Regions from separate parts of the Paenibacillus hamazuiensis genome, predicted to be linked through region 2. Evidence: riboswitches for the same ligand, from Rfam matches in the RefSeq annotation. Region 2 holds a riboswitch; each other region holds the start of a gene.
What was found. A riboswitch is a leader RNA that binds a small molecule or an ion and turns the genes downstream of it on or off. The one in region 2 is predicted to bind cyclic di-AMP.
Positions count from the first base shown of each region.

Region 1: it holds a riboswitch for cyclic di-AMP, as region 2 does, so the genes downstream of both, MYS68_RS11560 (CAP domain-containing protein) here and MYS68_RS21355 (TrkH family potassium uptake protein) in region 2, are expected to answer to the same signal.
Region 3: it holds a riboswitch for cyclic di-AMP, as region 2 does, so the genes downstream of both, MYS68_RS29095 (C40 family peptidase) here and MYS68_RS21355 (TrkH family potassium uptake protein) in region 2, are expected to answer to the same signal.

Region 1 covers NZ_JALRMO010000001.1:2,617,160-2,621,273, reverse strand. Annotated here, with positions in the region: gene MYS68_RS11570 (AbfB domain-containing protein) at 1-491, shown strand, start outside; gene MYS68_RS11565 (FUSC family protein) at 593-1,633, shown strand; gene MYS68_RS11560 (CAP domain-containing protein) at 1,705-2,361, opposite strand; cyclic di-AMP (ydaO/yuaA leader) riboswitch at 2,368-2,502, opposite strand; gene MYS68_RS11555 (malate:quinone oxidoreductase) at 2,817-4,114, shown strand, end outside.
Region 2 covers NZ_JALRMO010000001.1:4,956,977-4,961,090, reverse strand. Annotated here, with positions in the region: gene MYS68_RS21360 (CPBP family intramembrane glutamic endopeptidase) at 1-1,212, opposite strand, end outside; cyclic di-AMP (ydaO/yuaA leader) riboswitch at 1,434-1,580, shown strand; gene MYS68_RS21355 (TrkH family potassium uptake protein) at 1,652-3,019, shown strand; gene MYS68_RS21350 (potassium channel family protein) at 3,062-3,727, shown strand; gene MYS68_RS21345 (cation:proton antiporter) at 3,740-4,114, shown strand, end outside.
Region 3 covers NZ_JALRMO010000001.1:6,630,396-6,634,509, reverse strand. Annotated here, with positions in the region: gene MYS68_RS29100 (helix-turn-helix domain-containing protein) at 1-1,245, opposite strand, end outside; gene MYS68_RS29095 (C40 family peptidase) at 1,450-1,923, opposite strand; cyclic di-AMP (ydaO/yuaA leader) riboswitch at 1,927-2,065, opposite strand; gene MYS68_RS29090 (hypothetical protein) at 2,341-3,153, opposite strand; gene MYS68_RS29085 (M1 family metallopeptidase) at 3,164-4,114, opposite strand, start outside.

The DNA of each region.
Region 1 (4,114 bases), 2.3 Mb from region 2:
TGGATCCGGCTAGCCTGATTTCCAATTATTTCAGCAATCTGGGCAATTTCAGCACGACCTATACGAAGAATCCGTTCACAGCCGGAAAGGTTAATCGGATAGAAGCTTCCAACATCAGCGACGCCTTTATCCGCCACGCGAGCGGCAGGGGGAGAATCGATTCCGGAGTCAGCCCTGCCGCCGATGCGGAATGGAGAATCGTGAAGGGCTTGGCGGATCCGAACGCCATTTCTTTCGAGTCCGTAAATTTCCCGGGTGAATTTCTGCGCCACAAGAACGGGGAGATATGGCGGGAACCGTACAGCAACAATGCTTTGTACCTGGCCGATGCAACCTTCTATAAAGTACCGGGGCTTGCCGACAGCAATCTGGCATCCTTCGAATCCTATAATTTCCCCGGCAGATACATCAGACATCGCAATAGCTTGCTTTATAGCGAAGCGGTTTCCAGCGATTTGGACCGCAGAGATGCAACTTTCATCATACGATAATAGTTCCGGTTTTTCATCCATCCAGCCGTAACTATCGATTGGATTGGTTCTCTTCCTCTGGTACAATATGAAAAGTACAAACAGTCCAAGGAGGGGACACCATGACATTCGGAGCCCGCATGCTCAAGACAGGAATCGCTGTCACGCTGTCCCTGTACGTCAGCACATGGCTTCATTTTTCCCCGCCGGTGATTGCCGCGGTGGCGGCCATTTTCGCGCTGCAGCCCTCGATATACCGGTCTTGGCGGCATTTCCTCGAGCAGGTGCAGACGAACACGCTCGGCGCCGTTATTGCGCTGCTGGCCGGAACGTATTTCTCAAAGGAGCCGATCGCCATCGGCGTCGTCTGCATCCTCGTCATCATGCTCTGTATGAAAATCGGGATGGGAGAGTCCGTCGGTTTGACGCTGGTGACGGTCGTGGCGGTGATGGAGGCTTCCGGACAGTGGGAATTTGCACTGAACCGCTTCCTGCTCAGCATGATCGGGATATTATCGGCTTTTGTGCTCAATATTGCATTCATGCCCCCGGATCCGAAGGTGCAATTCAACAAGCAGATCCATTCGGTTTTCAATCAGCTGTCCTTGCTGCTTCGCACCGCCATTTCCGATGAGATGAAAGAGAAGGTGTTTCGGGAACAAAAGCAGGAGCTGGAGGATGCTCTGCACTCGCTTACGGATAAATATAAGCTGCTGGAAGAGGAGCTGAAGAAGCTGAAGCGGGCTAAGTACCGACGGACGCGTCAGATCGTTGTGTACAAGCAGCTGCTGCAATGTTTGCAGAAAGGCTACGAGGTGCTGGAGGATGTACATGAGCATTACTTTCAATCGGAGCGGACACCGGACATCGATATGAGCTATGACCGGCATTTGGAAAAGCTGATTAAGTTCAACGAGCATATTTTGCTCAAATTTGAGGAAAAGGTAAAGCCGGAAAGCTGGAACTCCGCGTCTGTCAAGGAAGCGAACGATGCGTTCATGAAGCACGCGACAAACTGCTACAACGAAGACAGAGACGGTTCGCTGCGGCTTTTTATCGTCGCCGCGGCGATTTACGATTACGGGTATCAGTTGATTCGATTGGATCGTCTGGTAGAGTGCATGGACACGGATGACCATGAACCGGCCGGTTCAGAAGGATAAGTATGGAAAAAGCAAAGCCAGGCTTGCATGAGCATGCCTGGCTTTGCTTTTTTGTTTTGGGAATACGTTCATTAATTCGCGATGAACTCCTGCACCCACTCGCCATTATAATAGGCGACCCCGATTTTCGTGTAATTCGGGCTCAAAATGTTTTGCTTATGGCCGGGACTGTTCATCCAGGCGTTCATGACCTCTTGCGGCGTCTTCTGGCCCATCGCGATATTTTCGCCCGCGTAGGTGTAGCTGATGCCGTAAGAATTCATCATATCGAACGGGGAGCCGTAGGTTGGCGACGTATGATCAAAGTAATGATTATTGTACATATCTTTGGCTTTATCGAGGGCCATTGCCGCCAAAGCTTGGTCGACAACGAGCGGTTTTACTCCGGCATTGGCGCGCTCTTGATTGACGAGAGCGACGACTTGATCCGCATAAGCGGACTGGGAGGAGGAAGACGGGGCCGCCGAGTTCCCGGTTCCCGGAGCGCTAGGCTGCGCAGCAGTGCCAGGGACGATCAGCTTCATGCCGGGCCAAATGATGTTCGGGTTCGCGACCTGCGGGTTCATGCGGATCAGTGTGCTGAGCGGGATGCCCTGCCTTACTGCAATTTTCCACATCGTGTCCTGTCCGGTCACGGTGTACGTTGATGCCGCGGATGCCGCTCCGGCTCCGACGACCATGCTGAGTGCAAGCGCACCCGCGATGATGACTTTTTTCATCTTCATGATACGAATCTCTCCTTTTTTTACGGCCTGCGAGGTTAGCTGACGGATTAGGGTCAAAGAGGAAACACCCCGCCATGGTGAGTGGCTTCACCCCGGTAAATGGGTCCCCCGCGCTTTCTGACGAAGCTTCGGCCTTATTAGCACTCAGCCCCAAATAAAGGCAAAACGGTGCCCTGGGCCTGAGTTCGTTCCATTGTAGCACGCTTGTCCGTAAGCTTCATTGATCAAAACTTTCCAGCACTTCTATAGGTAAAATCTGCTCGAATTAGGTTTCTTCGTCGCGCTTCTTGTCGTATGGCTTATAACTATCATATAATAGTAAAGACGTGTTTAATCCATAGGGTTAAAATAGAGCCGGAAAAGGGGTGTGACCTGGTCGCACCCTGGCTTGCTGTGGAAGCCTACGCACAGGCGCCACCATTTTTTTCTTCAAATACTAGCGTGATGGGACGGTAAATATGAGCAACAGACAAACTAAAACAGACGTTATCTTGATTGGTGCCGGAATTATGAGCGCAACTTTAGGGTCACTGCTGAAAGAATTAGTACCGAACTGGGAAATTACAGTGTTTGAGAGGCTTGCAAGCGCAGGAGAGGAAAGCTCTAACGAATGGAATAATGCGGGTACCGGCCACGCATCATTGTGCGAGCTTAACTATACCGTGGAAAAGTCGGACGGAACCATCGATATTAGCAAAGCTGTTAAAGTGAATGAAGAATACCAGGTTTCCAAGCAGTTTTGGTCTTATCTGGTAAAAAGCAATTTGATTCGTAATCCGCAAGATTTTATCATGCCGCTACCTCATATGAGTTTCGTACAAGGGGAACAAGACGTTGCATTTCTTAAAAAACGTTTTGAGGCGATGTCGGGCAATCCCTTGTTCCAAGGGATGGAGTTTTCCGACGATCCGGATAAACTGAAGGAATGGATTCCGCTTATGATGAAGGACCGGGGCTCGAATAAACCTATAGCAGCTACCAGAATCGAATCCGGAACGGATGTCAATTTTGGCGCTTTGACGCGCATGTTGTTCGCCCACTTAAAAAGTAAAAATGTCGACATAAAATTCAAACATAATGTGGATGATATTAAACGTACGAGCGACGGCTTATGGGAATTGAAAGTTCGTAACATCGACAGCGGTGCGGTCGAACGGCATACGGCAAAATTCGTCTTTATCGGCGGCGGCGGAGGAAGCCTGCATCTGCTGCAAAAGTCCGGCATCCCGGAAGGAAAAGGAATCGGCGGATTTCCGGTTAGCGGACTATTTATGGTGTGTCAAAACCCGGACGTCGTAGCGCAGCATCATGCCAAAGTATATGGCAAGGCAGCGGTCGGCGCGCCTCCGATGTCTGTTCCGCATCTTGATACAAGATATATCGACAACAAGGAATCGTTGTTATTCGGACCGTTTGCCGGATTCTCGCCAAAATTTTTAAAATTCGGTTCGATGTTTGATTTGATAACTTCCGTCAAACCGCACAATCTCGTAACGATGATGGCGGCAGGCGTAAAAAATGCTTCACTGACCGCATACCTGATCAAGCAAGTGATGTTATCGAAGGAACAACGTATGGAAGAGCTGCGGGAATTCGTACCGAATGCCAAAAGCGAGGATTGGGATTTGCTGGTCGCGGGCCAGCGTGTGCAAATTATTAAGGATACGGCTGCCGGCAAAGGAACTTTGCAATTTGGCACGGAGGTTATCAGCGCTGCCGACGGCTCGATAGCCGCCTTGCTTGGCGCTTCCCCAGG
Region 2 (4,114 bases):
CCACGCCATCAACGGGAACAACCCGGGCGCGAGCATATTGTAGACGGAATCGCTCGGATCGTTGACCGCCCAAACATGGAATTTTTTCTCCGCGATAAAAAACAGCATTTGCTGCACGCCCAGGATGAAAAGGCACAGCAGGTAGCCGCGCCCCATACCGCCCAGCACTTCCCGGCCGAAGGACGGCTCCGTCCAGTGAAGCCACGCGTTCCAGCCGCGGCTTTGCCACATTTCCCGCCCGGCGAGCAAGGAGACATACAAGGCGGCGGCCATCAGAAACACGATAAAATTCATGAAAAAGAGCGAGGTAACCGCCTCCCATCCGTCCAGACGGTCGCCGTATCCCGTTTTGAACGCTGGATACATATTGATGTTGTTGGTAATATAAACGGTGCTGAAAATAACGGTCAGCAGCAGGCCATGGTGAAACGTAATATATTTGCGGTACTTGACGACGGCGTATACCGCAAATAATACCATAAGCAGCGTAAAAGTGAGACTGATCCGGGTCATCAGCGAGGCGGATTCGTCCTGCTCGTCCTGCCATGTCTCGTAAGACTCCGGAACGCTGAACTGCGGAGCCAGCCGGACGACCTCCCTGTTTTGAACGGCCACGTGAACCTGCAACTTCGATTCGCCGATCGTTTTCGTTCCGCTTTCGAATATGTACGAGCCGTCCTCCGGAGATTGCTTCAAATACCGCAGATCGTTCAGGTCGTATCCGTGTTTGGCCAGTGCCTGCTCGGCCAGCTTTTTCCGGTCAGCGGTATCAACGTCCGCTCGTTTGGCGGCTTTCGGAATGTCCTTGCTCCACGCGGTCACATGGCCGTTCGTAAAGTTTACCTCGACGTAATATCGCTCCCCGCTGCCCGGCACATAGGCCTCCACCTCGAAAAAATCAAGCGGAAATTCGGCGATCCATTTTTTCTCGTAATCATCGTATAAATCCGCTTTTTGCAAATACCCGCTGAACGTTTTGCGGGACTGATAGGCGACGAACGTTTCCGGTTTCCCCGAAATTCCATACTCGGACTTTAAAAAGGCGGCTGCGGCATCGGCCGCTTCCCGCTTGCTGATGGAAGGAACATCCGCCGCCTGACGCTCCGTTTCCGTGGTTTCTCCGCTCTGCGAAAGGAGAGCGACCGCCGTATACAGCAGGATGCCGGCAAGCGCCAGCATAAGCAGCCGACGGTTGAATAAAAGGGTAGCCATGAATTACTCCTTCGAAAAAATAGTCGATTTTTGCGTTTCGGCTTCTTGTCAGATTATCTCATTTTTAAACAGATAATAAAAGCATGCGGAGGCAAATCGCCGAAAAGCAAAGCGAGCCCCTTCCCGGTCTTCTCTAAAATATGCATTTGATCGGAATATCAAACCAAATGAATGAAAAATGACTTTGAGCTTTCACAATAAAGCGCATATAATTCATATCAATTGAATAAAAGCCGAATTTCTTTTGGAAAACGGGGGAACCATGAGTAATGGGGTGAATTTGGCAAGAAGCGGAATCGCTTGACGCCGATAGGGTGCCTGAAACCCGAACCCGACAGCTAACCTCGTAGGCTTTTTTATCAGGAACCAACCATAAGCGGGCATTGGATTTCCAGTGTCTTTTTTGTTTGCCCAAAAAAAGCCCGCTTGGCAAAAAAGGATGATGAACTCAGTCGTGGAGAGAACGAGAAAAAAGCTGGAGCTGACTCCGCCGCAAATTTTGGTGATCGGCTTTGCCGTCATCATTTTCGCGGGGGCCTTGCTCCTGACTACGCCGATCGCCACCGCGTCCGGGCAGCCGATGCCGTTTTTGGACGCGCTGTTTACGGCGACCTCGGCCACCTGCGTGACGGGGCTGGTTGTAGTCGACACAGGCACGTATTTTACCAAGTTCGGGCAAATCGTCATCATGCTGCTTATTCAAGTGGGCGGCCTCGGGTTCATGACGATGTCCACCTTGGTCGCATTTATGCTGAAGAAGCGGATCTCTTTAAAGGAGAGGCTCGTCCTGCAGGAAGCGATGAACCAGGGTAGCATGGAAGGGATCGTTCGGCTGATCCGTAAAGTGATTTTCTACTCGCTTACGATCGAGTTCATTGCCGCGGTCATCTTCTCGATCCGCTGGTCGATGGATCTGAGTCCCGGGACGGCGATTTATTTCGGGATTTTTCACGCCGTATCGATGTTCAACAACGCCGGCTTCGACCTGTTCGGTTCGATTACCGGGCCGTTCAGCAGCCTGACGTCGTTTGTCGACGATCCGGTGGTGAACATCGTCGCAATGGGGCTGATCATTCTCGGCGGTCTCGGGTTTATTGTCATATCCGACCTGCTCGAGTTCCGCAAGCACCGCAAGCTGTCGCTGCATTCCAAGGTGGTGCTCAGCATGACCGGGGCGCTTATCGTGATCGGGGCGGTGGTCATCTTCATCTTCGAGTTCACCAACCCGAAGACGCTTGCGCCGCTCGGCTGGTCCGGCAAAATATGGGGAGCGCTGTTCCAGTCGGTTGCGCCCCGTACGGCAGGGCCGAACACGCTGGATATCGCGGGCATGAGGCAGGCTTCGCAATTTTTCATCATCATCCTGATGTTTATCGGAGCTTCTCCGGGTTCGACGGGCGGCGGTATTAAAACGACGACGTTCACGACGCTGATCGGCGCCATGATCGCGATGATCCGCGGCAAGGAAGATATCGTGCTGTTTCGTTACCGGCTCGGAAAGGATCGCATTTTAAAAGCGATCACGATGACGATGATTGCCTTGTTTCTCGTTATATTCGTGTCGATGGTGCTGTCCACGACGGAGCCTCGCAGCTTCCTGATGATTTTGTTCGAGGTGACCTCCGCGTTCGGCACGGTCGGGCTGACGATGGGGCTTACGCCGGATTTGTCGATGGTCGGCAAAATTTTGATCGCGCTGATGATGTTTATCGGAAGGCTCGGACCGCTCACGCTCGCCTACGCGCTGGGGCCGAAAGTGGAAAAAGAGCTTTACAGATACCCGGAAGGGAAAATTACGATTGGCTAGAAAAACGTTTCGGATGAACCGGAAAAAGGGAGATTGTGGGAGATGAAAGGTAGTCAATATGTGGTCATCGGGTTGGGCCGTTTCGGCTCGAGTCTTGCAAAGGAGCTCGTTCAGCTCGGTTATGAGGTGCTAGGCATCGATCAGGACGAGGAAGCGGTCGAAGAAATGAGCGACGTGCTCACGCACGCGGTCGTCGCCGATGCGACGGACGAAGAGGTGCTTCGCTCGCTCGGCATCCGCAATTTCGACTGCGCGGTCGTCGCGATCGGAGACGATATTCAGGCCAGCATTCTTGCGGCGATTTTGCTCAAGGACATCGGGGTCAAAACGGTCGTCGCCAAGGCGCTCTCCGAGCTGCACGGCAAGGTGCTGGAGAAAATCGGGGTCGACCGGGTCATCTTCCCGGAACGGGACATGGGGATCCGCGTCGCGCACCAGCTCGTTTCGCCCAACCTGCTCGATTACATCGAGCTGTCCAAGGACTACACGATCGCGGAGCTGTCCGTACCGAAGAAGCTGTCCGGCTGCACGCTCAAACAGCTTGACCCGCGGGCCAAATACGGCTGCAGCGTCGTTGCGATCAATAAGAAGCACGGCGTCATCATCGCCCCTACGGCGACGGATACCGTTGAAGAACGCGACGTGATGGTCGTCATTGGAACGAACGATCAGATCGAAGAATTCGAAAGCCAGGTCATCCGCAGGTAACGGAGGTTTTTCATGCAAAACAACATAACGGAAATGATTCACCATGTCATTTTTTTGCTGATTTTGATTTTCGCGCTCGGCATGGTGTTCGGAAAAGCGGCGAACTGGCTGAAACTGCCGGATGTCGCTCTTTTTTTGGTTGCGGGCATCATAGCGGGACAAGCTTTGCATCTGGTAACGGAGACGAGCAGCTCGTTTACGAACCAGTTTATTTTGACGATCGGCTCGGCGCTCATCCTGTTCGACGGAGGGCGCAACATCCGGTTATCGGGGCTGAAAAAGGTATGGCTCACGGTCACCCTGCTGAGCGTTCCCGGCGTGCTCGTTACCTGCGGGGCCGTAACCGTCGTCGCGCATTATTGGCTCGGTTTGCCGTGGTTGTACGCG
Region 3 (4,114 bases), 1.7 Mb from region 2:
CGTGTCCTGCAGCGTATCGATTTGCAGCGTCAGCACGGCGAGGCGGCTCCATTCGGTAGGGAAGCCGTACAGCTTGCTGCGATGGGCGAAACCGCTTTCGGACAGCTGCCCGGCAAACAGCTTCAGCATCAGAAATTCCTTCAGCTGCGAAAATTGATCCTGCATCTGCTGCTTCATTTGCTGCCCGGCGCTGAAAAGCGTGCGGAACCGTTCCTCCAGCGAGGAAAATTCATCCTTGCCGCCGGATACGCCGACCGATACGGCTTGAGTCATCTCGTTCAGACGCCGTATGGGGGAGTACATCCGGTTGCTGATGATCCAGGCAAGCAGGCCGACGACGAGGAAAACGACGCTGCAGGCCACGACGGTGCCGACGGCGATTTTGCGGGTTTGCCGCGTCATCTCCTCCAGCGAAATGGCATATACGTAAGTCCAGCCGTTGTATGGCGAATGCACGTAAGAAAAGACCATGTCTTTGTCGCTTACCTTGCCGTGCAGAAATCCCGAAGTTTCGCCGACCTGCCGAATCCGCTCGGAAATAAGCGCATTCATCGGATTAAAAGGAACGACCTCCTGATCGCTCTTCGCCAAAAAATCGACCCCATCCCGGTCCAAAATATACATGCGACCGAGCTGCTCCGTACTGCCGGCAATCAGCGTCCGGAACTGCGTCTTCAGCATCTCGATGATCAGAAATCCCCGGGGCTGCTGGGTGAAGGGCAAAATCGGCAGCTTCTGCACCATGCGAATCGTTTCACTCCGGTTGCTGCTCCCGTCGCCGCCGCCGGTCGGCGGCGCGTATCCGGTATCCCAAAACATATTGTTCGGCCGCTTGGCATATGCCGCAAGATCGTCATGCAGCGGATGCCCGCTCAAAGGAATAACGGAGGTAAAGCTCATCAGCCAGTCGTGCTGCAGGTCGACCAAATAACCCTCGTTAATTCCGGGAAGCGTTTGCAGATTATAAAGACCCGTATAAAGGTTTCGGATTCGGGTCAGGTCCGTCACGTCGATCGTTTCACTCAGCGACGAGGTGACCAGCTGGGAGTTCGCAAACTGAATAGCCGTCAGCTCAAGCGTCTTCATGGACTGCTCGATGCGCATTTGCGTCTGCGAAAGAAGCTGCATGTGGCTTTCCTTCGTCTTTTGCTCTGCGTCTCCCGCCGCAATATAATAGGAAAACAAGCCTAAAGCCAGCACGGGGATGGCCCCGATCAGCAGGCTGAATGCCAGGAGAAGCTTCATATATCTGGGAATCTCTCTTATTTTTTTGCTTCCTGCAAGCATGCGGAACTCGACCCCTCTTACGGTATAAATATAGTATACACTGGCTGGCGGACGAGGCAAAGAGAGGTTTTTTTCCACCGGTCCTAAAGACATAAAGCCCTTCAGAGCGCGCCGTCCTTCACAAAAAGGGATCGCTCTGAGGGGCTTTACCGGGTCGGCTCCTTACGGGGAGTCGGTCATGACTTGCTCGTACTGCTCGTCCGAAAGGACGCGGCGGGCGGTCACGTAACGTTTCTTGTAGTAAGAATCATCCAGCTTCGTTACGGTGATTCCCTTGTTGGTGGCGGAGTGGTAGAATTGGCCGTTCCCGACATAAATCCCTACATGCGAGATTCCTTTGCCATCCGTATTGAAAAATACGAGATCGCCCGGGCGAAGATCATCTTTGTCCACCCATGTGCCTTCCTGTGCTTGATCCTTGGACGAATGAGGCAGCTTCGTGTTGAAGAATTTCGCGAAAATGTAGGACGTGTAGCCGGAGCAATCAAAGCCTTTCTCGGTGGTGCCCGCGTACTTGTACGGAGCTCCCATCACCGAATTGACCGCCTGGCTCAGCGGCGTTTCCGCGAAAACACTGCCCGCTCCGATGGAGACGGACATCGCCAAGGTAAACACGAGTACAGCAAACTTTTTCAAAACAAGTTCCCCTTCCTGTGCCTACGAGGTTAGCTTTAGGGTTCGGTTGAAGGTTCCCTATGATCACTTGAAATCGAGATCAATTCACCCGGAAGTGGTTCCCCCGTTTCCCTCTGGTGAGGGAATTCGGCAAGTTTTTCTTGTTGATTTTGTTGCTGGTACTTCAAATTCGTCAAAAAAAGCGAAATTCCTGCTCGGGACACAAAATTTTCACAAAAAACCTCGAAAAAGGTACGTTTATCTCCGAATATCACCTGTTTTTAGGACTAGCTCTTAAAATCAGACGACAGATCGCCAAACGCTTGTTTTATGCGGGTTTTCTGCGCAAAAAAGAATCAGGCCCCGCCTCTGTAAAGAGACGGAGCCCGATCCTGTGTCAAATCCTGCTCTATCTATACGATTGTCGATTTCGACAATTTACGCCTTCGCCAGCCAAATCCGGTATTGGGCCGAAATGGCCCATACTTTGCAAAACATTTGCGCCAGCCGGTATGCCTGGTACCCGAGCAGGGCGAAAAATCCGGCCCATATCATTGAAGCGGACATGACGACCGCGGTCAGGAGGAAGCCGACGAGCAGCAGCAGGATGGAAGCGCCGAGAGCAGGCAAAATCCCCCGGCCCATCGTGAGCAGACCTTCCCAGGAGGGGCGGCCGCCCGTTATCGAGAACTGCAGGTACATGAAGACCAGATGAAGGAGATATCCGTACGCCAGGTACGCCGCAAGGATCGGCAGCAGATCCGCCGCGATCGACTCGTAGGTAAACCGGGTCTTCAGCACGCCGGCGGCGGAAGGGAGGACCCACCACAGCGGGGCGAGCGTAAGCAGCATCCGAAGACCGTACAGGCCGAGAAACGGCACGGCCAATTGGCGAATGCCGCGGAAGAAGCGATAGCCGGAATTGAGATCGGTATGGTGAAGCGAGAAGAAGAGGCCGGCGTTCAGCAGCGGAGTCAGCAGCATCCGGGTGACGAGCAGGACGAACGCCCACCAGAGGTACGGTTGGAGCAGGTCGGTTTTCGACAGCTGAAACTGGCTCTCGATCCAGAAGAGACGGGCCGCTTCGCGGCCCATGTCGGCTCCGGGATAACGGTGAAGCAGCGGAACGATGATGGAGTAGACGAGCTTGTATAAAACAAGTCCCCATATCAGATTGTAAACGAACAGGGCGATGACGGCGAAAGGCTGCTTCCACGCCATGTTCCAGCCTTCCTTGATTGTTATTAGCATCTTCTTCACCTCACCATGCGACCCAGCCGAACAAGGTCTCAATAAATTTGACGGAGCCGAGATTCCAGCGCATCGCCAGCTTCGGGTCCACGTTCGTTCTCATAAAGCTGTTGATATGTTTGTTCTCGAGCACGTTCGTATAATGGGGATCGATGGCGACCCAGTCGACGGGGGAGGAGTGCGTCAGCTTGAAAATGACTTCGCTCTCGGTGCCTTCCCACACTTTGCCGGTTTGCGAGCCGTCGGCGAAATGGAATACGATCGGAACGTGGCCGTAGCTGCCGCCGAGCTTGCGAATAAGCACGCTCGATTCGTAAAGCGTGAGACCGTCATGCTCCAGCGGTTTCACGCGGATGCCGTCGACCGCGAAGTCCGTCATCATGCCGCCGAATACATATTGCTTGAAAAAGTCGTCCCAGCCCGCCTTCGTCGTATCCTCGACGATGCGCTGAAAATCGGCCGTAGTGGGATGCTTGAATTTCCACTGCTGGAAGTAGTTTTTCATGATGCGTTCCATAAGCTCCGGGCCGACCTGCCGTTCGATCGATTTGAGCACCAGCTTGGCTCGGGTGTACACGTTTTCCGCATACTCGTCGTGTCCCTTGTACTTCCAGGCAAGCTGCTTGAGAGGCTCCGGTGCGGTAATGTAACTTGACTCGACCGGCAGGTTCGGACGTACGCCGTATTCCGCCTCCATCAGCTTATCTTCGGCATAAGAGGTGAAGCCTTCATCGAGCCAAGCTTCCTCGAACTCGTTCGACGCCACCATGCCGTACCAAAACTGATGGCCGATTTCGTGAACGAGCACGCGCTCCAGTTCCAGATCGGGCTTCTCTTCCTCGGCGGCCCAACTGGTGATCAGCGTCGGATATTCCATCCCCCCGGCGCCATTGCCCCCCTTCGGAGGAACCACGATCGACAGCGTCGAGTACGGGTAGCTGCCGAACCACTGCGAGTAGCG